DNA from 3 places in the Streptomyces sp. CA-111067 genome. Region 3 is predicted to be linked to each of the others. Evidence: riboswitches for the same ligand, from Rfam matches in the RefSeq annotation. Region 3 holds a riboswitch; each other region holds the start of a gene.

The links. A riboswitch is a leader RNA that binds a small molecule or an ion and turns the genes downstream of it on or off. The one in region 3 is predicted to bind S-adenosylmethionine.
Region 1: linked by a shared signal. The riboswitch ahead of thrC (threonine synthase) and the one ahead of ACQPW6_RS14140 (putative leader peptide) in region 3 are both predicted to bind S-adenosylmethionine.
Region 2: linked by a shared signal. The riboswitch ahead of ACQPW6_RS00755 (putative leader peptide) and the one ahead of ACQPW6_RS14140 (putative leader peptide) in region 3 are both predicted to bind S-adenosylmethionine.

What each region holds. Positions count from the first base shown of each region.
Region 1 is NZ_CP192103.1:3,459,851-3,469,835, reverse strand. It holds gene ACQPW6_RS15090 (GrpB family protein) at 1-118, opposite strand, end outside; gene ACQPW6_RS15085 (IMP cyclohydrolase) at 213-917, shown strand; gene ACQPW6_RS15080 (hypothetical protein) at 966-1,793, shown strand; gene ACQPW6_RS15075 (TetR/AcrR family transcriptional regulator) at 1,778-2,428, opposite strand; gene ACQPW6_RS15070 (oxidoreductase) at 2,585-3,589, shown strand; gene ACQPW6_RS15065 (hypothetical protein) at 3,631-3,999, shown strand; gene ACQPW6_RS15060 (SMI1/KNR4 family protein) at 4,060-5,439, shown strand; gene ACQPW6_RS15055 (alpha,alpha-trehalose-phosphate synthase (UDP-forming)) at 5,462-6,898, opposite strand; gene ACQPW6_RS15050 (glucosyl-3-phosphoglycerate synthase) at 7,178-8,143, opposite strand; SAM riboswitch class I at 8,355-8,484, shown strand; gene thrC (threonine synthase) at 8,502-9,794, shown strand; gene ACQPW6_RS15040 (MoaD/ThiS family protein) at 9,791-9,985, shown strand, end outside.
Region 2 is NZ_CP192103.1:172,858-182,842, reverse strand. It holds gene ACQPW6_RS00770 (ABC transporter permease) at 1-1,004, opposite strand, end outside; gene ACQPW6_RS00765 (ABC transporter permease) at 1,006-2,085, opposite strand; gene ACQPW6_RS00760 (ABC transporter substrate-binding protein) at 2,082-3,728, opposite strand; gene ACQPW6_RS00755 (putative leader peptide) at 3,870-3,974, opposite strand; SAM riboswitch class IV at 4,030-4,142, opposite strand; gene ACQPW6_RS00750 (cytochrome P450 family protein) at 4,311-5,510, shown strand; gene ACQPW6_RS00745 (hypothetical protein) at 5,550-6,413, opposite strand; gene gap (type I glyceraldehyde-3-phosphate dehydrogenase) at 6,578-7,576, opposite strand; gene ACQPW6_RS00735 (GlxA family transcriptional regulator) at 7,759-8,700, opposite strand; gene ACQPW6_RS00730 (dicarboxylate/amino acid:cation symporter) at 8,858-9,985, opposite strand, start outside.
Region 3 is NZ_CP192103.1:3,254,233-3,264,217, reverse strand. It holds gene ACQPW6_RS14165 (pseudouridine synthase) at 1-970, opposite strand, end outside; gene ACQPW6_RS14160 (transporter substrate-binding domain-containing protein) at 1,092-2,093, opposite strand; gene ACQPW6_RS14155 (amino acid ABC transporter ATP-binding protein) at 2,228-3,046, opposite strand; gene ACQPW6_RS14150 (amino acid ABC transporter permease) at 3,043-4,140, opposite strand; gene ACQPW6_RS14145 (putative leader peptide) at 4,450-4,578, opposite strand; SAM riboswitch class IV at 4,764-4,878, shown strand; gene ACQPW6_RS14140 (putative leader peptide) at 4,919-5,080, shown strand; gene ACQPW6_RS14135 (LLM class flavin-dependent oxidoreductase) at 5,348-6,562, shown strand; gene ACQPW6_RS14130 (NtaA/DmoA family FMN-dependent monooxygenase) at 6,697-8,079, shown strand; gene ACQPW6_RS14125 (LLM class flavin-dependent oxidoreductase) at 8,076-9,239, shown strand; gene ACQPW6_RS14120 (LLM class flavin-dependent oxidoreductase) at 9,254-9,985, shown strand, end outside.

The DNA.
Region 1 (9,985 bases), 210 kb from region 3:
ACCCGACGTGCTCGATCGGCCCGGCCAGCCAGGGCGCCAACGCGCTTTCCAGCGCGTCGCGTTGCCGCGCGAAGGCCACCGCCCACGCCGGGTCGGGTTCACTGATCGACACCGCCATGTCCGCCACGGAGGGAACGGTATCGGCTGCGGTTGGATGGGGCGACGGTCTGTCGGTGTCCGGCCCCCGGCGGGGTCGCGGAGAGGTGGGACAAATGGAGCTGCTCGACGACGTGCTGTCGGCCAACCGGTATCCGGGACGCGGGGTGTTGTGGGCCTGCACCGGCGACGGGACGCCCGTCGGGGCGTACTTCCTCACCGGTCGGACGGCTGCGTCGCGCTCCCGCACGCTGCACCGCACGGGCGCCGACGGCGAGTTGACCGTGGCCCCGGTCGCGGGCGACGCGGACGACGCCCTCCGCCACTACGTGGCCGTACGCCCCTCCGGCCGGTGGATCGTCTACGGCAACGGCGAACAGGTCGCCACGGTCGCCGACCGCCTCGCCGCCGGCCGGCCCCCGGCGCAGGCCCTGGACGACCTCGACTACGAGCCCGACCCGCCGATCTTCACCCCCCGCCTGACGGTGGTGGCGGACACGAACGGCTCCGCCGCCTGGTTCGGCGCGGCCCGCCACAGCCCGGGCCCCCGCACGGCAACCGACCGCATGACCCTGCGCGTCGGAGAACTCGCCCCCGGCGAGGCCATCTTGCTGACGACCTACCACTCCGACACCCAAACCGTCACCACCGGCCCCCCGTTCACCGAGACCCGCACGGACGCCCCCACCCCGGCAACCCTGCTGACCACCCTGTGGTCCGCCCTCACCCCCGAACTCCGCGTAGCAGCAACGGCGTTCCCCCTCTCAGCCCTCCCCGCAGCGGACCTCATCACCCTCTCGCCCGGCGAGCAGGGCGCGTAAAATTCCGACGACGAGGCCACCGCCGGCGGCACCCAAGGACTGATCCGTATGTTCCGTCGTGTCGCCCGGCCGGTGGCCCGGATCATGGCGCTGGTGTGCGTGCTGGCGCTCGCGGCCGGGTGCTGGCGGTCGGGTGGGCCGCCGCCGAAGATCCCGATGCCGTCGAACGTGCCGACCGGGCCCGACTTCGTTGCGGCGGTGGACATTCAGGCGCGGCTGTCGGCCAAGGGGCTGCCCTGTACGAAGGCGGTCGGCGAGAACTCGGCCGACCAGTACGGATCAACGTTGACCTGCGCCGTCGGGCCGGACGGGTCGATCATCGAGATCAACGTACTCGACCCGAAGAGGTTCTCCCGGCTGGACGTCGGGGATGCGATCGGCGCGGGTCGGCGGAAGCCGTTCCACCAGACGATCGTCGCCGCCGGCAACTGGTTCATCTGGGTCAAACTGCCCAGCCGCGCGCCCGACATCGCCCGCGCGCTTGGCGGGGTCGTGCTGCCGCCGATCGACCAGCAGAAGATCCCCAAGTACCCGCTGCCGGCGATCCCGGCGACGCCCCGTTTCACCAAGGTCACCGCCCTGGCGGACGAGTTGGCCGGCTCGGCCGGGTGCCGCGAGCGGCACACCGCGTCCCCGGTGTCGCTCACCTGCGAGACGGGCGCGGCGGGCGCCGCCGACTCCAACTGCGCGACGCTCACGCTGTACCCGTCGGACGCCGCGCGCGACGAAGCGCTGCGCGAGGCGATCGCCTACGTGGGAGTGCCGGCCACCGTGGTGACGGCCGCCAACTGGACGGTCGACCTCTGCGACGCGAGCCTCGGCAACCAGGTGGCCACCGACCTCGGCGGCGTCGTGGTCTCCTACGACGGCAACTGACCCCGCGGCGCGGGGTTCGCGCGGGCCCGCAGGCCGTCGGAGACCACCGTGATGAGGCGGGACAGTGCGTCGGCGCCCGCGTCGGCGTCCGCCGGGTCCGGCTCGCGTGACAGGCAGCCGGTCATCAGCGCCTTCACGTCCGGGTACGTGACATCCTCCCGGACGCCCCCGGCCCGCTGCGCGCGCAGCAGCATCGCGTTCATGCGGGCCGACACGTCGCAGTCGTGCTCGGCCGCCGCCTGGTCGATGTCGTATCCGGCGCCGACCAGCGTCTCGGCGAGCCCGCGGTGGGCCGCGCCCTCGTGGACGAGCCTGGCGAAGAACGTGAAGAACGCCGTCGTCGCGTCCTCGCCCTCGGCGAGCGCGTCCGCCTGAGCACTGAGCACCGCCATGCGGTCGAGCAGAACCGCCGCGAACAGCTCCTCCTTCGTCGGGAAGTGCCGGCTGACGGTACCGGTGCCGACCCCGGCCCGGCGCGCGATCTCGTGCACGGGCACCGCGAGCCCCTCGGCCGCGAACACCTCGGCGGCCACCTGGAGCACCCGGGCACGGTTGCGCCGCGCGTCGGCGCGCAACGCCTTCGCGGGCGCCTGCGCGGGCGTCTCCGCCGACGCCTGCGCGGGCTCGTTCACCATCGCGGGGCCGTGTCCTTTCAGCAGTCGGGCCGGTCGGCCGGTCGTCCCGACCCTACTCGGCGATCGACAAGCGGGATGGCTGTCCCGTATTCTCGACGTAACCGGGATCGCCATCCCGATTCTACCCACCGACCGACCCGGCGACGGAGACAACCCATGCCCACCACCCCCCGCCCGCGCTGGACCGCCGCCGACATCCCCGACCAGCACGGCCGCACGGCCCTGATCACCGGCGGCAACACCGGCCTCGGCTTCGAGGCGGCCCGGCTGCTCGCCGCCCGCGGCGCCACCGTCGTACTGGCCTGCCGCAACGACACCAGAGCTGCCGCCGCCGCGGCCCGGCTCACCGCCGAGCTGCCCGCCGCGGCCGTCCGCACCGTACGGCTCGACCTGGCCTCGCCGGAGTCGATCCGTGTCGCCGCCGGCGAGATCCGAACCGCCTTCCCCCGGCTCGACCTGCTGCTCAACAACGCCGGCGGGGTGAGGCCGCGCTACGAACTCACCGCGGCGGGACACGAGATGACCTTCGCCACCAACCACCTGGGCCCGTTCGCGTTCACCGGCCTGCTGCTCGACCGGCTGCTGGCGGTGCCCGGCTCGCGGGTCGTCACGGTCAGCAGCATCGGACACCGGCGCGGCCGCATCGACTTCGACGACCTGCACCAGGCAGGCGCGGGCCAAAAGGGGGCCGAACCGGGCGCCGGGCCGGACGCCCGGGCGAGCCGATACCGCTACCAACACGCCTACTTCCAGGCCAAGTTGGCGAACCTTATGTTCACCTACGAACTGGACCGCCGGCTGTCGGCAGCCGGCGCGCCGACCGTCGCGGTGGCCGCCCACCCCGGCAACGCCCGCACCGAGTTCGGCCGGGACATGCCACTGCCGGTCCGGGTGGCGCTGCACCCCCGGCTGCGGGCGCTCACCTGGTGGCTGCTGCAGGACCCGCGGACGGCGGCGCTGTCCCCGGTACGTGCCGCGGTCGATCCGGTGGCGCGCGGCGGCGACTACTACGGGCCGCCCGGCCGCGCGCAGTTCACCGGGCACCCGGTCCGCGTCGAGTCCAGCGCCCGTTCGTACGACACCGAGGCGCAGCGCCGGCTGTGGGAGGAGTCGGAACGGCTGACGGGCGTCACGTACCGGATCGCGGAGCCGGTGCGCTGAGCTTCCCGCGGGGGCGTGCGGCGGCACCGTACGCTCCGGGCATGAAAGACAGTGATTTCGTGCGCCGGGTCATCGGCATCCTGACGGAGGCCAAGCAGATGCAGACGCTGATCGAGGAGGACCCGGATCGCGACGACCTCTCCGGCGAGAACATGCGGGCGCTGCTCAACGAGATGCTGCCGGACATCGAGTTCCCGATGGACGCGACGGCCAGCGACCTCGCGGAGGCGCTGAGCGCGCAGCTCGGGCCGGTCATCGAGCGGCTCACCGGCGTCTTCTCGCTGATCTACCTCGCGCTCGCGGAGATCCACGACGCGGGCCGCACCGACGTGTCGTCCACGGACGTCCTCCAGGACCTCGCCCTGCGCGCCGACGACCTGTGGCCGGACGACGACGAGGACGCGGAGTAGGGCGGCGGCCCTGGGGTCGGTCAGGGGGCGTTGTCAGACCCCCGTGGTGGGATGGGGGACATGGAGACGACGGGGCGGGGAGAGCGGCGGGGACGGGGCGACTGGCGCCCGTTTCTCGAACGGTGGAGCGGGGAGTGGGTCGACGGCCACGGCCCGGGGGCGGACGAGGAGCTGGTGCCGGAGGTCCGGCGGGACCGCTGGCTGGGCTTCGAGCCGGCCGCCGAGGCCGAGGTCGCGGCGGCCGAGGCGCGGCTCGGGCGCCGGCTGCCGCCGTCCCTGCGGGATTTCCTGCTCGTCACGAACGGCTGGCGCGACACGGGCAGTTTCATCTACCGGCTGGCCGGTGCGGCAGAGCTGGCCTGGCTCGCCGACACCGACGACCGCGACTGGATCGAGGTCTACGAGGACCTGGCGGAGGAGGGGCCCGAGGAGACGGCCGGCGATGGCGATGAGGGCGACGACGGCGGGTGGGACCCGGTCAACGAGGCGCGGGTGCTGCGCCGCGCCCTGCGGCTGTCCCTTGAGGGCGACGCGGCGGTGATGCTGCTCGATCCCGAGGACGTGGACGCGGACGGCGAGTGGGCCGGCTACTGGCTCGCCTCCTGGTCCGGCGAGGGACCGCAGAGATTCGGGTCGTTCTACGACCTGATGCGCGACATGTACGTGTCCTTCCACGCGCTGCGCCAGCCGCCCGGCCCGACCAGGGACCACTGGGACGCGGAGGTCGAACGGGCCAGGGTCGCGGCGCTCGGCGGCGCCGTCGACGAACCGCTGGAGGTGTTCGCCGCCGCGGTGGAGTACGGGCGTCAGCGCGCGGCGCTGCTGCGCACGCAGCTGCTGGGGATGCGCGGCGAGTGGGAGCCGATGCTGCTCGACACCGTGCTCCACGTCAACCACGACGGTGAACCGGCGTTCCAGGAGCCGCTGTTCAGCGCGGAACTATTGCCGCTGATGGTGGCTCAGGAGACGGCCAGGGGCCCCGGCGCCTACTCGACTGTGGGGCGGCTGAAGCGGGACGGCTCCGCGGCGACCCGCGCCGCCGTCATGGCGTACGAGGCCCGCTGCGCCGAGCCCGGCTACCGGCTCGGATTCGGCAACCCGGAGTTCGACGCCGCCGTCCGCGCGATCTCCGACCGCCTCGCCGCCGAGCCGGCGTTCCTGGCCGCCGGGCACCCGCCGCCGCGCATCGGCCCGCTGGTGATCGTCGCGGAGACCGGGGCCGCCGCGCCCCGGGATCCGGTGCCCGACTACGCCCGGGTGCGCGCCGACCGGGCGGCGCTGCTGGACGCCGCCTGGCCGGAGCTGAAGGCCGCGTTCGCGTGGTGGCGCCCGCGCTGCGAGGACCACATAGCCCCGGTCGTGCTGTTCGCCGACCCGCTGATCGCGGCGATCATCACGCCGGAGCGCGGCGCCGAGCTGATAGCCACCGCGCGCGGCTGAGGCGGCCCCGCAAGCACCTGGGTCAGTCGTCCAGCGCGTGCAGCTGGTCGAGGAACCACTGGCTCGGCGGCAGCGCGGTGGCCGCCGAGGCCAGCCGCTTCGTGCGGTCGGTGCGGTCGGCGTCCGGCTGGGTCAGTGCGGTGTTCAGCGCGGCGGCGGTGGCCCGGATGTCGTACGGGTTGACGACGATCGCGTCGTCGCCGAGTTCCTCGAACGCGCCCGCCTCACGGGACAGCACCAGCGCGACGCCGTTGTCCGACACCACCGGCACCTCCTTGGCGACCAGGTTCATGCCGTCCCTGATCGGGTTGACCAGGGCCACGTCGGCGAGCCGGTAGGCGGCCAGCGAACGGGCGAAGTCGTCGTCGACCTTGAGCAGCACCGGCTTCCAGTCGGCGGTGCCGAACTCGGCGTTGATCTCGTCGGCGACCCGGGCCACCTCGGCGGTGTACTCCCGGTAGATCGACAGGTCCTGCCGGGAGGGGTAGGCGAAGGCGAGGTGGACGACGCGGGTGCGCCAGCCGGGGTGGTCGGTGAGCAGCTGCCGGTAGGCGAGCAGCCCGCGGACGATGTTCTTGGACAGCTCGGTGCGGTCCACCCGCACGATCAGCTTGCGGCCGGGCCCGGCCTCGGTGCGCAGCGCCTCGATCCGGTCGGCCACGTCGGGGCGGCGGGAGCGTTCGCGCAGGAAGTCGCCGTCGGCGCCGAGGCCGTGCACGCCGAGCCGGGTGGTCCGGCCCCGCCAGGTGATCTCCAGGCCGTCGTCGGACAGGGTGGCGCCCAGTACGGCCACGCAGCACGCGGCGAAGGCGTCCGCCCAGCGGCGGGTCAGGAAGGCGGCGCGGTCGGCGCCGAGGATGCCTTCGAGGAGTTCGGCGGCGATGTCGTCGGGCAGCAGGCGGAAGTAGTCCGGCGGCGCCCACGGCGTGTGCGAGAAGTGGCCGACGCGCAGGTCGGGGCGGCGCTCGCGGAGCATCGCGGGCACGAGGGAGAGGTGGTAGTCCTGCACGAGGACGGCGGCGCCCTCGGCGGCCTCCTCGGCGAGGGCGTCGGCGAAGGCGGCGTTGTAGGTCTGGTAGGCCGCCCACTGGGTGCGGAACTCCTCGTCGAAGAGGGGTTCCAGGGGGGTCTGGTAGAGCATGTGGTGCACGAACCAGAGGGCGGAGTTGGCGATGTCGTTGTAGGCGGCGTGGAAGACGTCGGGTTCGATGGCGATCATCCGCGACCCCGGCTCGCCGACGCCCCGGCGCACGGCCTCCCGGTCGCCCTCGCCGAGCGCGGCGCACACCCAGACGGCCCCGGCCTCCGGCCCGATCGCGCTCAGCCCCGAGACGAGCCCGCCCCCGCCGCGCCTGCTCTCCAGTTCCCCGTCGTCCCCCAAGGAGTACGAGACGGGCCCCCGATTGGAGGCGACAAGAATCCGAGCGGCATGTTCTTCCGAACCGGCAAGGTCAACCATGCGGCCAGCTTAGCCAGCGGCCCGCACCCTCAAACGTCCACCGTGCGCTCCCGGCCACCCCCGGCTTTTTGCGGCTCCCGCCGCGTAGGCGCGAGCGGACCGCTTTTCAGGGGCGCGGGGAACTGCGCCACCAGCCCACCACCGACCGTTGGCCGGGAAACAACAGGACCAGCCCCTTCGGGCCGGTGGTAAGGCGCGCCGCCGTCGTGGCTGGTCGCGCAGTTCCCCGCGCCCCTGAAGCCGGGCGTAGCCGGGAGCGTCTGGTGCGGCCGGGGCCGGCTACGCCACCTTCCGGGTTGCGTACTCCGGGATCGTGCGCATCGGGGGGCGTTCGTCCGCGTCCACCTCGTAGGTGCGGGGGGCGAAACCCCCGCCCGGTGCGCGGTGGAACTGCGTGAGCCGGGGCCGCACCAGGCCCCGCGAGAGGCGGAGCTGGGCCGTGCGGTAGATCGCCGCGGCCATCCGGCCGAGCGCCTGGCCGTCCTGGTGGCGGTGGTGGCGCACGCCGACGTCCACCTGGGCCAGCCCGTCGAGCCCCACCACGCCGAGCGCGTCGATGAGCATGGCCAGCTCCACCCCGTAGCCCACCGGAAACGGCAGCCCCTCAAGCAGTGACCGCCGCGCCGCGTACTCCCCGCCCAGCGGCTGCACGAAACCGGCCAGCCGCGGCCAGTGCAGGTTCAGCAGCGGCCGCGCCACCAGCTCCGTGACCCGGCCACCGCCGGCCGGCAGCACCGTCCCGCCGGTCTCCAGCGGCCGGTCGTACATCGCCTTGACCAGCTGCACCCCGGGCTCGGTGAGCAGCGGCCCGACGATCCCGGAGACGAACCGCGTGTCGAACTCCCGCAGGTCCGCGTCCACGAAGCAGACGATCTCCCCGCTGGTCACCAGCAGCGACCGCCACAGCACCTCGCCCTTGCCCGGCACGGCCGGCAGCCGCGGCAGGATCTCGTCCCGCCGCACCACCCGCGCCCCGGCCGCCGCGGCGACGGCCGCCGTGCCGTCCCGGGAGCCGGAGTCGATCACCACCACCTCGTCCACCAGCGGCACCGCCGCCGACATCAGGTCCCGGCGGATCGCCGCCACGATCGCCCCGACCGTCGCCTCCTCGTCGAGCGCCGGCAGCACCACGCTGATCGTGCCCCGCTCCCCGGCGGCCCGTTTCGCCGCGAGCAGCACGTCAAGCGGCCGGTCGGCCGCCGACCAGGACCGGCGGGTCAGCCACCGCTCCACCTCATCGAGCACGTCGGACGTCTCCTTGTGGTTCGTGACACATCGATACCGGCCATAATCAGACAAAAGTTCCGACGCGGCCTCGCGCGCCACATCTCGCGGACCGGACGACCATCTCAGCTGTCACCCTCGTCGGTTACAGTCTTGAACAACGCGTATGACCGCCGCATGCCGGGGGTCAGCGCGGGACAAACGCCCGGAGCCAGAGCATCCGGTGCCATACCGCTCATCCAGAGGGGCAGAGGGAACGGCCCGTTGAAGCCCCGGCAACCCTCCCGCCGACCGCGAGGTCACACGGTGGGGAAGGTGCCAATTCCGTCTCGTGGCGACGTCCGTCACGGGGAAGATGAGGAGAAAGGGCCTCGCCATCATGTCTGTCCAGACAATCGCCGGCACCCAGGACAACCCCTCGACCCCCGCCTTCGGGCCGGCGGCGGCACTGTCCTGCCGGGAGTGCGGCACCCGCTTCCCGCTGAGCCCGATCTTCGCCTGCGTGGAGTGTTTCGGGCCGCTCGAAGTGGCCTACGACCTCCCCGCCGGCGACCCGGAGGCGCTGCGCGCCCGGATCGAGGCCGGCCCGGCCAACATCTGGCGGTACGCCCCGCTGCTGCCGGTCCCGGCCGACGTCCAGACCAAGCCGAACCTGAACCCGGGCTGGACCAAGCTCGTCAAGGCCGACCACCTGGCCGCCGAGCTGGGCGTCACCGGCGGCCTGTACGTCAAGGACGACTCCGGCAACCCGACGCACTCCTTCAAGGACCGCGTGGTGGCCATCGCCCTTGAGGCGGCCCGCACCTTCGGCCTCACCACGCTGTCCTGCTCCTCCACCGGCAACCTGGCCGGCGCGGTCGGCGCCGCCGCCGCCCGGGCCGGCTTCCGCTCCTGCGTGTTCATCCCGCACGACCTGGAGGCCGGCAAGGTCGTGATGGCCGCGGTCTACGGCGGCGAGCTGGTCGCGATCGAGGGCGGCTACGACGACGTGAACCGTTTCTGCTCGGAGCTGATCGGCGACCCGATCGGCGAGGGCTGGGGCTTCGTCAACGTCAACCTGCGCCCCTACTACGGCGAGGGCTCCAAGACGCTGGCCTACGAGATCGCCGAGCAGCTCGGCTGGCACCTGCCGGACAACCTGGTGATCCCGATCGCCTCAGGATCCCAGCTCACCAAGATCGACAAGGGGCTGCAGGAGCTGATCAAGCTCGGCCTGGTGCCGGACAAGGCATACAAGATCTACGGTGCCCAGGCCGAGGGCTGCTCGCCGGTCTCGGCCGCGTTCAAGGCCGGGCTGGACGTCGTACGGCCGGTGAAGCCGGACACCATCGCCAAGTCGCTGGCCATCGGCAACCCGGCGGACGGCCCGTACGTGCTGGACATCGCCCGGCGGACCGGCGGCGCGGTGGAGGACGTCAACGACGAGCAGATCGTGGACGCCATCAAGCTGCTGGCGCGCACTGAGGGCATCTTCGCGGAGACCGCCGGCGGGGTGACGGTGGGAGTGCTGCGCAAGCTGATCGAGTCCGGGCAGCTCGACCCGGCCGCCGAGACCGTCGTACTCAACACCGGCGACGGCCTGAAGACCCTGGACGCGGTGGCACCGACCACCGGACCCACCGCGACCATCCGCCCGACCGTTGCCGCGTTCCGAGAGGCTGGCCTCGCATGAGTGCATCCGTCCGTATCCCGACCATCCTGCGTACGTACACCGGCGGCCAGGCCGAGGTGCCGGCCGAGGGCGGCACGCTCGCCGAGGTCATCGCGTCGCTGGAGGAGAATCACGCGGGTATTTCCGCTCGGGTTCTTGATGACACCGGAAAGCTCCGTCGTTTCGTCAACGTGTATGTAAATGATGACGAT
Region 2 (9,985 bases), 3.1 Mb from region 3:
TGCACCCGGTCCTGGCCGCCGTCCGCGCTCTTCTCCGAGTCCGTCGCCACCGCCGTCCGGCCGCCGGCCCGCAGCCGCGGGTCGGCCAGATCGGTGAGGCCCTCGCCCAGCAGCGTCGTGCCCAGCACGGTGAGCACGATCGCCAGGCCGGGCGGCAGCGCCGTCCACCACACGCCCGAAGTGACGTCGGCGACCGACCTGTTGAGGTCGTAACCCCACTCCGCCGCCGAGGTCGGCTCGATGCCGAACCCCAGGAAGCCGAGGCCGGCCAGCGTGAGGATGGCCTCGGACGCGTTGATGGTGAAGATCAGCGGCAGCGTCCTGACCGAGTTGCGCAGCACGTGGCGGGTCATGATCCGCCAGGTGCCGGTGCCGATCACCCGGGCCGCCTCCACGAACGGCTCCGACTTCACCCGGGTGACCTCCGCGCGCACCACCCGGAAGTACTGCGGTACGAAGGCCACCGCCACCGAACAGGCCGCCGCGCCGAGGCCGCCCACCAGGCTGGACTGCCCGCCGCTGATGACGATCGACATGATGATGGCGAGCAGCAGCGGCGGGAACGCGTACATGGCGTCCGCCACTCCCACCAGCAGCCGGTCCAGCCAGCCGCCGAGGTAGCCGGAGGCCAGGCCGAGCAGCACCCCGGCGAACACCGAGAGCAGCAGCGCCAGGGCGATGATCTCCAGCGCCGTCCTGCTGCCCCACAAGGTGCGCGACAGGACGTCGTAGCCGGCGATGGTGGTGCCCAGCGGATGCGCCCCGCCGGGATGTTGCTGCGAGCCGAACAGCCGGTCACCGGTGGCCAGTTGGGAGTATCCGTACGGGGCGAGCAGCGGCGCGCACAGCGCGGCGAGCAGGAAGAGCCCGGTCAGCGCCGCCCCGGTGAGCAGCATCGCGCGCTGCACACCGCCGGCGGCGCGCAGCCGGGCGGGCAGCGGTATCCGGGCCGCCGGGCGCCGGCGCCGCGGGCGGGCCGGCCGGTCCATGACGTCGTCGGCCACCTCAGTACCTCACCCGGGGATCGATCAGCGCCGCCGTGACGTCGACGAGGAAGTTGGTCAGCGCGACGACGACCGCGAAGAGCGCCACGATGCCCTGCACCGCCGCGTAGTCGCGCACCGTCAGGTAGTGCGCGAGCTCGTATCCCAGGCCCTTCCACTCGAAGGTGGTCTCGGTCAGCACCGCCCCGCCGAGCAGCCCCGCGACCTGGAGGCCCAGCACGGTGACCACCGGGATCAGCGCCGGACGGGTGGCGTGCCGGGTGACCAGCCGGAAACGGCTCACCCCCCGGGAACGGGCGGCCTCGATGTAGTCGGCCGACAGCGTGCCGATCAGGTTCGTCCTGACCAGCCGCAGCAGCACCCCGGCCACCAGCAGCCCCAGCGCGACGCCGGGCAGCACCGCGTGCCGCAGCACGTCGGCCACCGCGGAGCCGTCGCCGCTGCGGAGCGCGTCGACCAGGTAGATCCCGGTGCTGCCCGTCCGGTCCTGCAGTTCCAGCTGGACGTCGATGCTGGAACGGCCGGAGGGCGGCAGCCAGTTGAGCCACACGGAGAAGACCAGCTTCAGCAGCAGGCCGAGGAAGAAGACCGGCGTCGCGTAGTTCAGGATGGCGAAGAGCCGCAGCGCCACATCGGCCGCCCGGTCCCGGTAGGCGGCGGCGACCATGCCGAGCGGCACCCCGACGGCCAGCGCGAACGCCATCGCGTAGACGGCCAGTTCGGCTGTCGCCGCGCCGTACGTGCGCAGCATCGACGACACCGCCTGGTTGTCGGTGGCGGTCCGGCCGAAGTCGCCGTGCGCCAGCGACCGCAGGTAGTCCAGGTACTGGGTCAGCAGCGGACGGTCGTAGCCGGCCTGGTGCAGTTTCTGGTGCAACTGCTCGGGGGTGAGCCGGTCGCCGAAGGCGGTGGTGACCGGGTCGCCGGTGGCGTGCATCAGGAAGAAGACGACGCTGACCAGGACCAGCACCGTGGGGACGATGAGCAGGAACCGGATCACCAGATAGCGCGCCAGCCCGTTCCCGGTGGCGCCGCCGGTCGTGCCGGCGGCGCCCTGTACCTCCTGGGTGAGGGCGGTCATCGCTTCGCGAGCTCCGCCCAGCGGAACTGGTACGAGCTGTCCAGCTTGTCCGGCACCCCGCTGACATCCTCGCGGGTGACGATCGCGGTCGAGCCCTGGAGCAGCGGCAGCAGCGGCAGCGCCGCCGCGACCTTGCCCTGGATCTGCGCGATCAGCGCGGTGCGCTTTGCGGGGTCGGTCTGGGTCTCCTCCTGCTCGATCAGCTTCCGCACCGCGGGGTCGGAGTAGCCGTTGTTCACCCAGCTGTTCTGCGCGTAGAACGAGGCCAGGTAGTCGTCGGCGTCCAGGTAGTCGGCGTACCAGCCGAGCTGGTAGAGCGGATACAGGTCGGCGACCCGGTCCTTGCCGTACTGCGCCCACTCGGTGGACTGGAGCTTGACCCTGAACAGTCCGGTGCTCTCCAACTGGGTCTTGATCAGGGCGTATTCGTCGGCCGACGACGATCCGTAGTGGTCGGAGTTGTACTGGAGGTCGAGGGTGACCGGAGTGCTCACCCCGGCCGCGGACAGGACCTGCGCCGCCGCGGCCTTGTCGGGGCCGCCCTGCCTGTCGCCGTAGAGCGACTTGAGCGCGGGGGAGGCGCCGGTGATGCCGTCCGGCACCGAGCCGTACAGCGGCTGGAAGGTGTTCTTGTAGACCTGCGAGGCCAGTTGGGCCCGGTTCACGGAGTCGGCCACGGCCTGCCGGACGGCCAGCGCCTTGGCCGGGTCGGCCTGCCGGGTGGCCGAACCGTAGGGCTGCGTCTTGAAGTTGAACACGATGAAGCGGATGCCGTTGCCCGACCCGGTGTGCACGGTGATGCCCTGCTTGCCGGCCAGGTCGTGCAGGTCGGTGACCGTCAGCGTGCGGTAGACCGCGTCGATGGTGCCCTGCTGCACGTCGAGCTTGAGGTTGCCGGCGTCGGTGTAGTACTTCAGCTGGACCCGGGCGGTCTTCGGGGTGCCGAGCAGGCCCCGGTAGCCGCTGTTGGCGGTGAACGAGATCAGCGAGTTCTTCTGGTAGCTGCCGATCGCGTACGGGCCCTCCCACGGCTTCGCGGCGACGACGGCGGTGTCGTCGAGGATCCGGTCGGCGGGGAAGACCTGCTCGTCGGCGATGTAGCCGGCCGCGGTGGACAGCACCTGCGGGAAGAGCGTGTCGTCGGCGGACCTGAGGGTGAAGACGACCGTGGTGGGGTTCGGCGCCGCCACCGAGGCGAGGTTGTGGAGCAGCGACGAGGGGCCGTTCTTGTCGGCGATCCGCAGCTGCCGGTCGAAGCTGAACTTCACGTCGGAAGACGTCAGTTGGTGCCCGTTGGCGAAGGTCAGCCCGGCCTTGAGGGTGGCGGTGTACTCCTTGGGGCCGGTCAGCTTCACCGCCGAGGCCAGGTTGGGCACCACCTGCGAGGAGCCGTTCCTGGTGGTGAGCAGGGTGGCGTACACCTCGTCCTCGACAGTGCCGGAGCCGGCGTCCCAGGAGCCGGCCGGGTCAAGGCTGGTCACCTGGTCGGTGGTGCCGATGGTCAGGGCCTTCGCCGCGGAGCCGGTGGCGCCGGGCCCGTCGTCGTTCTTCGCGCTCGTGCAGGCGGTGAGGGTCAGCAGTGCGGCGGCGCCGGCTAACAGCGCGCCGCGGCCGTGCCGGATCGGTCCGATCTGACGGGGCATGAGGATTCTCGTTTCCGGGCAGGGGAGAGGGGCACCCGACCGGCCGTCAGGCCGGTGGCGCTGTGCTGTGTGCCTGGAGAAGCTGTGCGCCAGGAGAAGGTGCCTGGCGAAAGGGCGTGCGGAGGGGGCGGGCGGCCGGCCTCAGCGGACCGGGCGCGCCCCGGGACACAGTGCGCTGCTCACCCGGAGCAGATCGACGTGGCGCCGGGTGGCGCGCAGCTCGAAGGACCCGTGCGGATGGCACACGCCGGCGGAGTGTCGTACTCGCACGTGGATCACCTCGCACTCATCCGGCCCTGGGGCCTCGCGCTTACAGAACGGCCGTCCGTCCTGTCGGGTCGTCACCTGGAGCACCCCACCGCGGCGGAGGGTTGCCGGTCAGCGAGCCAGGGCTTGATGCTGACGCTCATAACCGTGAATCACGCTAGCCGCTCGGAAGGCTTTGGGCAATGCCCACCTTCGGCCACCGACCCGTTCATCCCCCACCCGCACCGCGACCCGCGCCGGTCGTTATCGCGCCATGTCGCCGACCGGAAGCGGTGATGCGCGGCCTCCCGCCCGCGCGCTTCGTAAGGTCGCGGTATGACCACCGAAGCCGTCGTCGACCTCGCCGCACTCGGCGAGGACTTCCGCCGCGACCCCTACCCGCTCTACGCCGAGCTGCGGGCTCGCGGACCGGTCCACCGGGTGCTGATGCCCGAGGGCCACGAGGCGTGGCTGGTCGTCGGGTACGAGGCGGGCCGCGCCGCGCTGTCCGACGCCAGGCTGTCCAAGGTGTGGGCGAAGGCCGCGCCCCGGCTGGAGCTGCGGCAGAAGGCGGCCGGGCGCACCATGCTGAGCTCCGATCCGCCGTCGCACACCCGCCTGCGCCGGCTCGCGGCCCGGGAGTTCACCCCGCGGCGGGTGGCGGCGATGGAGCCCCGGGTGCGGGAGATCGCCGGCGGCTTGCTCGACGCGATGGCGGCGGAACCGTCCCGCCGCGCCGACCTCGTGGACGCCCTCGCCTTCCCGCTGCCGATCGCCGTGATCTGCGAGCTCCTCGGCGTCCCGTTCCTCGACCACGACCGGTTCCGCCACTGGTCCAACACCTCCCTGGGAGGCGCCGAGCCCGATGCCCGCCGAGCGGCGGAGGAGGCGCTGAACGGCTATCTCGGCGCCCTGCTCGCCGCCAAGCGGGCCATGCACGGCGACGACCTGATGAGCGCGCTGATCCACACCGCCGACGAGGACGGCGACCGGCTCAGCGGCGAGGAACTGCTCGGGATGGCGTGGCTGCTGCTGGTCGCCGGGCACGAGACCACCGTCAACCTGATCGCGAACGGCGTCCTGGCGCTGCTCACCCACCCCGACCAGTGGGCCGCGCTGCGCGCCGACCCCGACGGCCTGCTCGACGGGGCGGTGGAGGAGATCCTGCGCTACGACGGGCCGGTGGAGACCACCACCTTCCGCTTCACCACGGAGCCGGTGCCGATCGGCGGCGCGGTGATCCCCGGCGACGGGCAGCTGGTGCTGATCGCGATCGGCGACGCCGGACGGGACGGGGCCCGCTTCCCCGGCCCCGACGCGTTCGACATCCGCCGCGACACGCGCGGCCACCTGGCCTTCGGCCACGGCCTGCACTACTGCCTGGGCGCGCCGCTGGCCCGGCTGGAGGCCCGGATCGCGCTGCGCGGACTGCTCGAACGGTTCCCCGGGCTGGCGCTCGACGCCGATCCCGGCACCCTCAGCCGGCGCGGCGGCCTGCTGATCCGCGGTCCCGAGCGGCTGCCGGTGCGCTGGTGATCGGACTCGGCAGGACGGGGACGGCGGCCCACGTCACCGTCAGGACAGCAGCAGGCCGACCGCGGTCAGGGCGGCCCCGAAGGCGAGGAAGAAGACGAGCAGCAGCAGACCGCCGGCCGCCAGCAGCCGGTCGCCGAGGAGGCCGAGGCTGATGACGGACGGGTCGGAGCGGGCGTAGCGCACGCCGACCTCGCGGCCGGTCCAGTCGCGGCGGCCCGAGCTGCCGAACGGGCAGACGGCGGTGACCAGATGGCCGTCACGGGTGGTGAAGGTGACGACCGGGGTGAACACGACACCGGGCCCCGGCGCCTCGTCGGTGTCGTACCGGGACGCCAGCACGGCGACGACCTGCCCGGCGGTGATGTCCCGCGCGGCCAGCCGCGCCCGGCGGCGGGCCCGTTCGGCCGCCGTGAGCACCAGCACCGTCGCACTGCCCGCCGCCCACAGCACGCCGAAGCCGACCAGCGCGGCATGGAAGCCGCCCTCGGTGGTGAAGCGGGCGACCAGCGCGGCGACGGGGACGAACAGGCCGACGGCGAGCGCCACTTGGTCACGGTCCGGGGCGCGCGGCCCGGTCACCACCCGGAACTGCTCCGGCCGGCCCGGCGGGTAGCGCACCTCGACCCTGCGGCCGAGCCAGGCCGCGTCCAGCCGGCCGCCCCGCCGTCCCCCCGTGCCGAGCACGGTCTCCCGCCCGGTGTCCGGCGCGACGAAGGCGATCTCGGCGGGGATCCCCGCCGCCCGGAAGGCGCCCTCCTTCGCCGGTTCCCGTACCCGCACCACCCGGGCCGGTACGCGCACCGAGCGGCGGCCGCCGCCGTCGGCCACGTACCGCCCGAGCCGCCACAGCACGAACGCCGCCGCCGCCGCGCACACCGCGATCAGCCCTTTGTCGAACGTCATTTCGGCCGCCCCCTTGCCGTCAACGGCGGGGACGGCCGGGTCGCGGGCGCGGTTGCGGTCAGACGGGAAAGGCGTCCAGGACCGGGCGGACCTACGACGTCCCGTACCTCAGGCGGCGTACCGCGCGTACGCCGGGCCGGCTGCCCGGAGCCGGCCCTGCCCGGTCAGCTGCCGGCCAGCAGTTCGAGGGTGTCGATGACGCGGTTGGAGAAGCCCCACTCGTTGTCGTACCAGGCGACCACCTTGATGTGCCTGCCGTCGGCGCGGGTGAGGGCGGAGTCGAAGACGGCGGAGGCGGCCTGGCCGGTGATGTCGCTGGAGACCAGCGGCTGGTCGGCGTATTCGAGGATGCCCTTGAGCGGGCCGTCGGCGGCGGCGCGGTAGGCCGCGAGCACCTCGTCGCGGCTGACCTCGCGGCTGACGGTGGTGTTCAGCTCCACGATCGAGCCCACCGGGACCGGCACCCGGATGGAGTCGCCGGAGAGCTTGCCGTCCAGGTTGGGCAGCACCTTGCCGATGGCCTTGGCGGCACCGGTGGTGGTGGGGACGATGTTCACGCCGGCGGCACGGGCCCGGCGCAGGTCGCGGTGCGGGCCGTCCTGGAGGTTCTGCTCCTGGGTGTAGGCGTGCACGGTGGTCATGAAGCCGTGCTCGATGCCGGCCAGGTCGTCCAGCACGGAGGCCAGCGGGGCCAGCGCGTTCGTGGTGCACGAGGCGTTGGAGACGATCACGTGCGCGGCCGGGTCGTAGGTGTCGGAGTTCACCCCGTAGGCGAGGGTGACGTCGGCGCCGTCGGACGGTGCGCTGACCAGGACGCGCTTGGCGCCGGCCGTGATGTGCGCGCGGGCGGCCTCGGCGGAGGTGAAGCGGCCGGTGGACTCGAGCACGATCTCCACGTCGAGCTCGGCCCACGGCAGGTTGGCGGGCTCGCGCTCGGCGAGCACCTTGATCCGGTGGCCGTCCACGACGAGGTCGGTGCCGTCGACCTCGACCGGGCGGCCCAGCCGCCCCAGGGTGCTGTCGAAGGCGAGCAGGTGCGCGAGGGTCTCGGGGGCGGTGAGGTCGTTGACGGCGACCACCTCGAGGTCGCTGTGGCGCTCCAGCAGGGCGCGCAGGGTGGTGCGGCCGATCCGGCCGAATCCGTTGATGGCGATGCGGGTCATGGGGGATTCCTTTCGTCTCGCCTCCATGGTCGGCATCGGCGCGCCGGTGCGGCACTGGCCTGGCCGACATGATGCGCAAGGATCCCGCCATCCCCGTTCCGCGTACCTTCTGCGGGAGCCGGCGCATGCCCCGACGCGGGTACGGCGCAGGTCGCGACCCCGGCTCCGGTGCTGGTCCGGCCTCAGGCCGAGAAGGTGTGGCGGTACTCGGTCGGGGAGGTGCCGAGGATGCGGTGGAAGTGCAGCCGCAGGTTCGCGCCGGTGCCCAGGCCCGTGCGGACGGCGATCTGCTCCACGCCCAGGTCGCTGCGTTCGAGCAGTTCGCGGGCCAGGTCCACCCGGGCCCGCAGCACCCACTGCATCGGGGTGTAGCCGGTGTCCTCCACGAACCGCCGGGAGAACGTCCGCGCCGAGACCCGGGCGTTGCGGGCCAGCGACTGGAGGGTCAGCGGCTCCGCCAGGTGCCGCAGCGCCCATTCGCGGGTGCCGGCGAACAGGTCGCCGAGCGGTTCGGGAACGCTGCGGGGGACGTACTGGGCCTGCCCGCCGCTGCGGTAGGGCGCGGCCACCAGCCGCCGGGCCACGTGGTGCGAGAGCCCGACGCCGTGGTCGCGCCGCACCAGGTGCAGGCACAGGTCGATGCCGGAGGCCGCGCCGGCGGAGGTGAGCACCTCGCCGGCGTCCACGAAGAGCACGTTCTCGTCCACGGTCACCGCGGGGTGCCGGGTGGCCAGCGCCTTGGTGTAGTGCCAGTGGGTGGTGGCCCGCTTGCCGTCGAGCAGCCCGGTGGCGGCCAGCGCGAAGGCCCCGGTGGAGATGGCCGCGAGCCGCGTCCCGCGCCGGTGGGCCTCGGTCAGCGCGCCGACGACCGCGGCCGGCGGCCTGGTGGTGGCCGGCTCCCGGTAGCCGGGAATGAAGACGGTGTCCGCGTGCTCCAGCGCCTCCAGCCCCTCGGCCACGTGGTACGACAGCCCGTCCCCTCCGGTCACCAGCCCCGGCCCGGCCCCGCACACCCGCACCTCGTACGGCATGCTCGCCCGGCTGGCGAACACCTGCGCCGGAATCCCGACGTCCAGCGGCTTGGCCCCTTCGAGCACCAGCACGACGACCCGATGCCGCTCCATCGCTCCACCTCCCGGCCTGCCGGACGCCTTTTGGCGCTGACGACGGCTACCGCAAGCATCCTGCCATCGGTTCGTCGGAGGTGCCGCACGGCCGACGGACCTCCCCCTTTGCCGCAGGGGAGGCCCGTCTGTGCTGTCCGGCGGAGGGAGCGCCGGGTCAGACCGCGGCCAGCTCCTGCTCCTGCTGCCGCTCCTGCTCCCGCTCGCGGTCCTGGTCGTCGATCGGGGACGCGGTCGCGGAGTCGAACGCCTCGCGGTCGAGGATGCCCTCCTGCGCGGCGACCAGGATCGGGGCGACGATCTGGCCCGCCACGTTGGTGGCGGTCCGCATCATGTCCAGGATCGGGTCGATGGCCAGCAGCAGGCCGACGCCTTCGAGCGGCAGGCCGAGCGTGGACAGCGTCAGGGTGAGCATGATCGTCGCACCGGTGAGGCCGGCGGTCGCCGCCGAGCCGATCACCGAGACGAACGCGATCAGCACGTAGTCCTGCACGCCGAGGTGCACGTCGAAGATCTGGGCCACGAAGATCGAGGCGATCGCCGGGTAGATCGACGCGCAGCCGTCCATCTTGGTGGTCGAGCCGAAGGGCACCGCGAAGGAGGTGTACGTCTTGGGGACGCCGAGCCGCTCGGCCGACTTCTGCGTCACCGGCAGCGTGCCGACCGAGGAGCGGGACACGAACGCCAGCTGGATCGCGGGCCAGGCGCCCTTGAAGAACTGCAGCGGGTTGACCTTGGCGACGGTCGCGAGCAGCAGCGGGTAGACACCGAACAGCACCAGCGCGCAGCCCACGTACACGTCCGCGGTGAAGGTGGCGTACTTGCCGATCAGGTCCCAGCCGTAGTCGGAGATGGCGTAGCCGATCAGCCCGACGGTGCCCAGCGGCGCGAGCCTGATGACCCACCACAGGGCGGTCTGCAGCAACTCGAGTACCAGCTCGCTGAGGTTGAGGATCGGCTTGGCCTTCTCGCCGGTCTTCAGGACGGCGATACCGGCGACCACGGCCATGAACACGATCTGCAAAACGTTGAGTTCGCTGAACGGGGTGATGACGTCCGTCGGGATGATGCCGGTCAGGAAGTCGATCCAGGAGCCGGAGTGCTGCGGCAGCTTGCCGTCCTGCGGGGTGAGGTCGGTGCCGGAGCCGGGGTTGGTCAGCAGCCCGATCGCTATGCCGATGGCCACCGCGATCAGCGACATGATCATGAACCAGAGCAGCGTCCTGGCGGCCAGCCTGGCCGCGTTGTTGACCTTGCGGAGGTTGGTGATCGACACCATGATCGC
Region 3 (9,985 bases):
CGAAGCGCATCGCCCGCCCCGTCAGCGGGTCGGTGAACTCCAGCGCCCGCGCGAGCAGTTGCAGCGGCCGGGAGAAGTCGGGCGCCGCCCCGGACCCGGACCCGGCCTCGTCCGCCATGCCGTCCGCCCCCACGCCGTCCGGCGCCCAAGGCTCCGGCTCGGGGAGCACTTCCGGGTACAGCGGATCGTTCAGCAGCGGCAGCCCGAGCGCGTTCATATGGACGCGCAGCTGGTGGGTGCGGCCGGTCAGCGGCAGCAGCCGGTAGCGGCCGAGGCCGTCCCGGCGGGCCAGCAGCTCGATCCGGCTCTCGGCGTTCGGCGGTCCCGGTTCCTCCCGGGCGGCCTGCTGCCCGTGCTCCTTGACGATCCGGCTGCGCACGGTCCGGGGCAGCGGCACCTCCGGGCGGTACGCGGCCACCGCCTCGTACTCCTTGCGTACCAGCCGGTCACGGAAAAGCGTCTGGTAGGCCCCGCGGTCCCGCGGCGTCACGACGAAGAGGACCAGGCCCGCGGTCAGCCGGTCGAGGCGGTGGGCGGGGGAGAGCGCGGGCAGCGCGAGCTCGCCGCGCAGCCGGGCCAGCGCGGTCTGCGTGATGTGCCGGCCGCGCGGGGTGGTGGCCAGGAAGTGTGGCTTGTCCGCGACGACGATCCGCTCGTCCCGGTGCACCACCCGCACCGGGAACGGCACCTCGGGCTCGGGGGCGAGGTCGCGGTGGAACCACACCCAGGTCCCGGCGCGGTAGCCGGCCGCCGGGTCGAGCGGGCCGTCCGCGGTGACGAACCGTCCCGCGGCCAGCATCGCGTCCACCCGTTCGGCCCCGACGGCGGCCCCGTACCGTTCGACCAGATACGCCCGGACGGTCGCCCACCGGCCCTCGTCGTCCTGCGGCAGCCGCAGCCGTACCGGATCGACGCCCTCGCGCTGCTCCAGCGGCGCCGCCGGCCCCTTCGCCCCGCCTCTGCGTGCCACCCGCGCTCACCTCTCCGGCCGCCGGTGCCGGCGACCGGTGCAGCCTATGCGCTCCAGCTGAGGCGGGTGGCCGCGACCGGCCGGCCGGGGCGGAAGCCGGACGGGCGCCGCGCGGCAGGCGTCAGAAAGTGGTCGCCGGGTTCAGCTGCGACGTGGTGATCCCGGTGCCCGGCACCCCCCACTTGGCGAAGATCCTGCCGTAGTCCCCGTCCGCGATCAGCTTGTTCACGGCGTCGCTCAGCGCCTTGGCGATCGGCGAGCCCTTGGCGGTGACGAAGCCGACCGGCGTGGTGCTGATCTCGCCGAGGAACTTGGTGTTCGCGATGTGCGTCGCGTCGTACTTCAGGCCGAGGGTCGGGCCGAACATGACGTCCACCTTCCCGTTCGCCAGGCCGAGGAAGATCGGCGCGCTGTCGGCGAAGTACTGCACCTTGTACGGCTTCTTGCCGAGCGCGGCGCACTTGCCGGCGCCGTCGGTCAGGATCTGCTGGAAGGTCGAGCCGGGGGAGGTGGCGATGGTCAGCCCGCACAGGTCGGTGAGCTGCTTGACGGTGTCCACCTTCACGTCCTTGGAGCCGAGGAACGCCTGCCCGTCGTTGAGGTAGGTGGCGAAGTCCACCACCTGCTCGCGGGCCTTGGTGGCACCGAAGTTGTCCTGGCCGACGTCGTAACGGCCGTTCTGCACACCGGGGATGACCGTGGGGAACGTGCCGTACTGAACGTCCCACTTGACGCCGAGCACCTTGGCGACGGCGTTGCGCAGGTCCACGTCGAGGCCGACGGCCGTGCCGTTCTGCTCGCCGGCGTGCGGCAGGCCCTGGACGCCGGGGGAGCGGGTGGTGCCCAGCGTCAGCGTGCCGCTGTCGCGCACCTTGGCCGGGAGTTCGGCCTTCAGGGCGGGGTCGGCGGCGACGGTGGAGATCACGTCCTGCACCGGGATCGCGGTGGAGTCCGCCGCCTTGGCGCCTGACTTGGTGGCACCGGGGGCGGGCGGCGCGCCCGACGAGGCGTCGTCGTCGGAGGAACTGCCGCAGGCGACGAGCAGGGCGAGACCTACGGTGACGGCGGCGGTGGCGGCGGCCAGCCGCGGGGCGCGGCGGCTTGAACGGCTTTCGGTGGTCACGGGAGTGCCTTTCACAAGGGTGGGACCTGCGGGAGGACGTGCGGGAACCTGCGCGGACGTGCGGAGGCGAGCGGTACGGTGCCGGGCTGCGTCGGCCGGCCGGTACCTGCGGGGAGCGCGTGCGGGAGCGAGGGTCAGAGGACGGCGGCCAGGAAGGACCTGGCCCGTTCGTGCCGCGGCGCGGTCAGGACGTCCGCGGGCGCGCCGGCCTCGATGATCTTTCCGCCGTCGAGGAAGACCACCGTGTCGGCCACCTTGCGCGCGAAGCCGATCTCATGGGTGACGACGATCATGGTCATGCCGCTGAGGGCCAGATCCTGCATCACCGCGAGCACCTCGCCGACGAGTTCGGGATCGAGCGCGCTGGTCGGCTCGTCGAAGAGCAGCAGCCGCGGCTCCATGGCGAGCGCACGGGCGATGGCCACCCGCTGCTGCTGGCCGCCGGACATCTGCCGGGGATAGGAGTCCTCCCGGCCGGCCAGCCCGACCCGGGCGACCAGTTCGCGGGCCCGGGCCACGGCCTGCTTCTTGGGGATGCCGCGCACCGCGACCGGCGCCTCGGTGATGTTGTCGAGCACGGTCAGATGCGGGAAGAGGTTGAACTGCTGGAAGACCATGCCCACTTGGGCCCGCTGCCGGGTGATCGCCCGGTTCGGCAGCTCGTGCAGCCGGCCGCCGCTGGGGCGTTCGGCGCTGGGACGCCCGCCGCTCCGTCCGGCGCCCTGCCGGTAGCCGACGATCTCGCCGCCGATCTCCACGAAGCCGCCGTCCGGCTTCTCCAGATGGTTCACGCAGCGCAGCAGCGTGGACTTGCCCGAGCCCGACGGGCCGAGCAGCACGGTGACCTCGCCCTCGCGCACGTCCAGGTCGATGCCGTCGAGCACGACGTTCGCGCCGAAGCTCTTGCGCAGGCCCCTGATCCGCACCAGCGGACGGTCGTCGGCGGCGGTCATGACAGCCCCGCGAGCGGCGACTTGGCCGAGCCGAACAGCGGGATGTTGGACCGCGTCACCTGCCACAGACCGCGGGACGGCGGCTTGTCCGACCGGTCGCTGCCGCGCGCGTAGTAGCGCTCGACGTAGAACTGCCCGATCGACAGCAGCGTGGTCAGGATGATGTACCAGATGGTCGCGACCAGCAGCAGCGGCATGATCAGGAAGTTCTGGTTGTAGATCAACTGGGTGGAGTACAGCAGGTCCTGGACGGCGATGACGCTGACGATCGAGGTCGCCTTGAGCATCCCGATCAGCAGGTTGCCCGACGACGGGATGATCGCCGGCATGGCCTGCGGCAGCACGATCCTGCGGAAGATCCGCCCCTCGCCGAGCCCCAGCGCCTTCGCGGCCTCGCGCTGCCCGGGGTCGACGGACAGGATGCCGCCGCGCACGATCTCCGCGGACAGCGCCGCCACATCGAGGGTGAGCCCGACGTAGGCGGCCAGGATGCCGCTGAACAGGTGCGCGGTCTGCACCCCGGCGAACTCGTGGCCGAACGGCACGCCCACCGACAACCGCGGGTAGAGCGAGGCGAGTTCGTACCAGAAGAGCAGCTGCACCAGCGGCGGCACCGAGCGGATCAGCCAGACGAAGCCGAAGCTCAGCGAGCTCAGCACCGGGTTGCGGGACAGCCGCATCGCGGCCACCCCGATGCCGAGCAGGTAGCCGCTGGACATCACGGCGGCGGTGAGCCACAAGGTGAGTTCGAGGCCGTGCATGATCGAGCCGCGCAGGAAGTAGTGGCCGACGACGTGCCACTGGAAGCGGTCGTTGGCGACCAGGGTGTGGACCAGCATCGCGAACAGTACGAGCAGCACGGCCGCGGAGATCCACTGGCCGGGGTGGCGCAGCGGCACCAGCTTCGCGGACAGCAGCTCCTCGTCGTCGGGCCTGCGGTCCAGGGAACGGCGGTCCAGGGCCCCGCTGTCCGACGGTCGGCCGTCCGGCGTCCGGCCCGCCGCTTTGGACAGGTCGGGAGGCGTGGGTGCGGGGTCGGGCGGCGGGTGTCCCGGCGCGGCGGTGGCCGGTCCTGAGGTGTCGTGCTGGGTCATCGGCGGGGTTCCCGTCTCGTCGGGGTACCGCGGCGGCGCGCATGCGGGCGCGACGGCCCCGCGCGGGGGCCGGTGCGCCGCGGGCGGCTACCGGGAGGAAGGCGTAAGGAGGCGTGGGCGCGCACGTCCCGGCCGCACGCCGATGACCGGCGCCACGTCAACTGCCGAGGAGCGAGCGGGAGTTCGAGGCCGGCCGGGCGAACCGTCGATCCCGGAAAGACGGGACGAGGGCGAACGGCGGCTCAGCGGGAATGCGGTGCGGCGCGCGTTCACCGAGCGCTCAGGCTCCGGCGCGTCGCCGTCGAACGGTCAGTGGACCGCGGGCGTTTCCGGACACAGCGCGCTGCTGACCCGGAGCAGGTCGACATGCCGCCGGGTCACCGGGGTCTGGAACGAGCCGCGGGGGCACAGCTCGTGGTCGCGCCGGTCGGCGTCCATGTGTCCCATCCCCTCGGTCGCGTCGCTCTGGTGGCCCGCTCAGAAGGGCCTATGCCTACAGCACGTTAACCGCAGGGCGGCGGTTGGACAATCCCCCGGCCGCCCCGACCGGGCCGGAGCGACGCAGGTCACTCCGGGCGGGAGGGGATTGTGTTCGAGCGCGCGACGGAGTTACCGTGCTTGCAGGTCATGAGCGTCAGCAACCAAGGCCCTGGCCGGCTGACCGGCAACCCTCTGTCGCGGTGGGGTGCTCCAGGTGACGACCCGGCGGAGCCGAAGACGGCTCGGCAAGTGCGAGCTCGAACAGGCGCGAGCCGATCGGGACGGGGAGGTGTCGGCGGTGCGGAAGACCACTGAGCGGTCGATGCCGGGCATCCTCATGTTCTCCCGCCGGCACATCGACCTCCAGCGTGTCGCCGGCGCCCTGTGTCCGGGCGCACCGGCGACCGCGCCCCGCTGTCCGGAGTTCCGGACCGCCGCGCTGCCGCGCACCGCCGGCTGACCTCCGGCCGCGCTCTCCCCGCTCCGCCCTCCCCCTCGTCTCCGCCGAACCCGCCCTGGGCCGTGCGCCCGGCGCGGGCCCCGTCCGGCATGCCCGCGCCCGCCGGCGCGCCGCTCACGCGGCTCATGCCGCTCATGCCGCAACCCCGCCACGCCGCAACGAAGCGGCAACTCCCTTACTTCTCAAGGCCGTTACGCCGCCAGGCCCGGTGAGCGGCCGTCCGCCTGCGACCCGTCCGCGCAGATCCGAGCAGGAAGCGGTACGCCCATGTCCCGTCCGACCACCCACCTCCATCTGGCCGTCGCCCTCGACGGCGCGGGCTGGCACCCCGCGGCCTGGCGGGAGGCCGACGCCCGGCCCGCCGACCTGTTCGGCGCCCCGTACTGGGCCGGCCTGGCCGCCGAGGCCGAACGCGGCCTGCTCGACCTGATCACCATCGAGGACTCGCTCGGCCCGCAGGGCCCGCCCTTCAACAGCCCCGCCGGCTCCGACAACCGCACCGACCAGGTGCGCGGCCGGCTGGACGCGGTGCTCACCGCCGCCCGGATCGCCCCGCTGACCCGGCACATCGGACTGGTGCCGACCGCGGTGGTCACCCACACCGAGCCCTTCCACCTGTCCAAGGCGATCGCCACCCTCGACTACGTCAGCGGCGGCCGGGCCGGCGTGCAGGTCAGGGTGTCGGGCAAGGCCGACGAGGCCGCGCACTTCGGCCGCCGCACGCTGCCCCGGCTGCCGGTCAGCGAACTCGACTCGCCGGCCGGACTCGCCCTGCTCCAGGACCTGTTCGGCGAGGCCGCCGACTACGTGGAGGCGGTGCGGCGGCTGTGGGACAGCTGGGAGGACGAGGCCGAGATCCGCGATGTGGCCACCGGCCGCTTCATCGACCGCGACAAGCTGCACTACATCGACTTCGAGAGCCGGCACTTCAGCGTCAAGGGCCCCTCGATCACCCCGCGTCCGCCGCAGGGCCAGCCGCTGGTCGCCGCGCTCGCGCACCGCACCGAGCCCTTCCGGCTGGTCGCGGGCTCCACCGACCTCGGCTTCGTCACCCCGCACGACGCGGGCCAGGCGGCGGCGGTCATCGGCGAGATCCGCGACGAGCAGGACCGGGCCGGCCGGGCCGCCGAGACCGTGCACGTCCTCGCCGACCTGGTGGTCTTCCTGGACGAGCAGCCCGGCCGGGCCGCCGACCGCAGGGCCAGGCTGGACGGTCTGCTGGAGGCGCCGTACGCGAGCGACGCGCTGGTCTTCGCCGGCACCCCAGCCGAACTCGCCGACCTCTTCGACGACTTCGCGCCGAGCGGCCTCTCCGGCTTCCGGCTGCGGCCGGCCACCCTGCCGCACGACCTGGCGCAGATCACCCGCGGCCTGGTGCCCGAACTCCAGCGCCGCGGCGCCTTCCGGCACGAGTACGAGGCCGGCACCCTGCGCGGACTGCTCGGCCTCCCGCGCCCCGCCAACCGCTACGCCGCCGCCTGACCGTGACTGTGACCGCGACCGCCTGACCGCGACCGCGCGACCGCCCGGCCTCGGCTGCAACCGAGACCGCGACCGCCGAACGTCCCGCGTGAGCGACCCGCGCGAAGCCGAAGCCCCGAGGAGGGCGATCCCGTATGAGCAGCACGCCCAAGCAGATCCATCTCGCCGCGCACTTCCCCGGCGTCAACAACACCACCGTGTGGAGCGATCCGGCGGCCGGCAGCCAGATCGAGTTCAGCTCGTTCGTCCATCTCGCCAGAACCGCCGAACGGGCCAAGTTCGACTTCCTGTTCCTGGCCGAGGGGCTGCGGCTGCGCGAGCAGGGCGGCCGGATCCACGACCTCGACGTGGTCGGCCGGCCCGACACCTTCACGATCCTCGCCGCGCTCGCCGCCGTCACCGACCGGCTCGGCCTGGCCGGCACGATCAACTCCACGTTCAACGAACCGTACGAGGTGGCACGGCAGTTCGCCTCGCTCGACCACCTGTCGGCCGGCCGCGCCGCCTGGAACGTGGTCACCTCGTGGGACGAGTTCACCGGCGAGAACTTCCGCCGCGGCGGCTACCTCGCCCGCGAGGACCGCTACGAGCGGGCGCAGCAGTTCCTGGCCGCCGTCCGCGTGCTGCTCGACTCCTGGCAGGGAGACGAGATCGTCGCCGACAAGGCGTCCGGCGCCTTCCTGAACGCACCAGGTCCCGGCCGGTTCGACCACCATGTCGGCCAGTTCGACATCAGCGGGCACTTCAACGTGCCGCGCGGCCCGCAGGGCCACCCGGTGATCTTCCAGGCCGGCGACTCCGAGCAGGGCCGGGAGTTCGCCGCGTCGGCCGCCGACGCGATCTTCACCCGGCACGGCACCCTGGACGCCGGCCGGGCCTTCTACGCCGACGTCAAGGGCCGGCTGGCCAAGTACGGCCGCAGCCCCGACCAGTTGCTGATCCTGCCCGGGGTCACCTTCGTCCTCGGCGACACCGAGGAGGACGCCCACGAGCGGGCCGACGTCATCAGGCACCAGCAGGTCAGCCCGGCGACGGCGATGACGTTCGTGGAGCGGGTGTGGAACCGCGACCTGAGCGCGTACGACCCCGACGGCCCGCTGCCCGAGGTGGAGCCGCTGATCGACGGCGACCCGATCGTGCGCGGCCGGGCCGACACCAACACCATGGACCGGGCCGAGACCGTGGCGCGCTGGCGGGCGGTCGCGGAGGAGAAGAAGCTCTCGATCCGCGAGCTGGTCATCGAGCTGACCGGCCGGCAGTCCTTCGTCGGCACCGCGGCCCAAGTAGCCCGCGAGATGGACGAGTTCGTGCAGGCCGACGCCAGCGACGGCTTCATCCTCGCGCCGCACCTGACCCCGGGCGGCATCGACGACTTCGCCGACACCGTCGTACCGCTGCTCCAGGAGCGCGGGGTCTTCCGCACCGAGTACGAGGGCGAGACGCTGCGCGACCACCTGGGCCTGGCGCACCCCGACCGGGCACGCGCCGCGGCCGGCACGGGGAGGGCGGCATCGTGAAGTTCCTCGCCATCACCCTGATCGTGCACGCGCCGCACCCCGTGACCGGACACAGGAAGTCCACCCAGGACCGGTTCCGCGAGGTGGTCGACAACGCCCTGCTGGCCGAGGAGTTGGGCTTCGACGGCTTCGGCGTCGGTGAACGGCACGAGCGCCCGTTCATCTCCTCCTCGCCACCCGTGGTGCTCAGCCACCTCGCCGCCCTGACCTCCCGGATCCGGCTGTTCACCGCGGTCACCACGCTCAGCCTGCTCGACCCGGTGCGGGCGTACGAGGACTACGCGACGCTCGACCATCTGTCGGGCGGGCGACTTGAGTTGATCGTCGGCAAGGGCAACGGCTCGGCCCAGCGCGAGCTGTTCGATGTCACCACCGACGACCAGTGGGACCGCAACGCCGAGAGCTACGAGCTGTTCCGGCGGATCTGGCGGCAGGACAAGGTCACCGCCAGCCCGCGGTTCCGGCCGGAGCTGACCGGGGCCGAGGTGTGGCCGCGGCCGTTCCAGCGTCCGGTACGGGTCTGGCACGGCAGCGCCACCAGCCGCGAGTCGGTCGACCTGGCCGCCCGCTACGGCGACCCGCTGTTCTCGGCCAACGTCACCAACCCGATCGAGCCCTACGCCGAACTCGTCCGGTACTACCGCGAGCAGTGGGAGCACTACGGCCACGATCCGGCGCTGGCCACCGTCGGCGCGGGCAGCGCCGGCTACTACGCGGCCCGCACCTCGCAGGAGGCGATCGCCGCCTACCGGCCGGTCTTCGAGGGCCATCTCGCGTTCCAGAAGCAGCTGGGCGTCGAGCCGGTCTTCCCGACCCTGGAGGACTTCGTCGAGCGCAGCTCGGCGCTGATCGGCAGCCCGCAGCAGGTCATCGACAAGGTGCACCGCTACCACGAGCAGTTCGGCCACTCCGTGCTGCACCTGCACGCGGACGCGGGCGGGCTGACCGACGCGCAGCACCGCGACGCGCTCGAACTGTTCCAGTCCGACATCGCGCCCGTGCTGCGCAGGGACATCCCCGACCCGCCGTGGGAGTGGGGCCCGGCCGGCACGGACGCGCCCGGAACGCGAGCCGAAGCCGGAGCCGAAGCCGGAACCGGTGCTGAGCCCACCGCAGAACCCATCAGCGCGGCCGACGCCGCGGCCACCGCCAGCGCCTGACAAGGAGCACCACCGTGGCCAACACCCCGCTCGCGGTACTCGACCTCGTGCCGATCTCCTCCGGATCCAGCGCGGGACAGGCGCTGCGCAACAGCATCGACCTGGCCCGGCACGCCGAACAACTCGGCTACTCCCGCTACTGGTTCGCCGAACACCACCTCAACCCAGGCGTGGCCGGCACCTCCCCGGCCGTCGTCCTCGCCCTGACCGCCGCCGCCACCAGCACCATCAGGCTCGGCGCCGGCGCCGTACAGCTCGGACACCGCACCGCCCTGTCCACCGTCGAGGAGTTCGGGCTGCTGGACGCCCTGCACCCCGGCAGGTTCGACCTCGGCCTCGGCCGGTCCGGCGGACGGGCCGAGCCCGGCGCCGCCGCCAAGGTGCCGGCCCTGACCGCGACCGCGGTGGTGGACGGCTACACGCCGGGCGGCCTGCGGATACCGGCCCGGTTCTCGTTCGAGAAGCTGCTGAAGTCGCCGCGCTTCGCGCTGCACAAGCGGCTGCTGACCCAGCCGGGCGCGCAACCGCAGCCCTACGACGAGCAGATCGCCGACATCCTCGCGCTGCTGGCGGGCAGTTACGCCACCGCCGACGGCGTCGAGGCGCACATCGTGCCGGGCGAGGGCGCCGAACTCCAGGTGTGGATCCTGGGCAGCAGCGCCGGCATCAGCGCCCAGGTCGCCGGCGCCAACGGCCTGCGTTTCGCGGCGAATTACCACGTCAGCCCGGCCACCGTACTGGAGGCG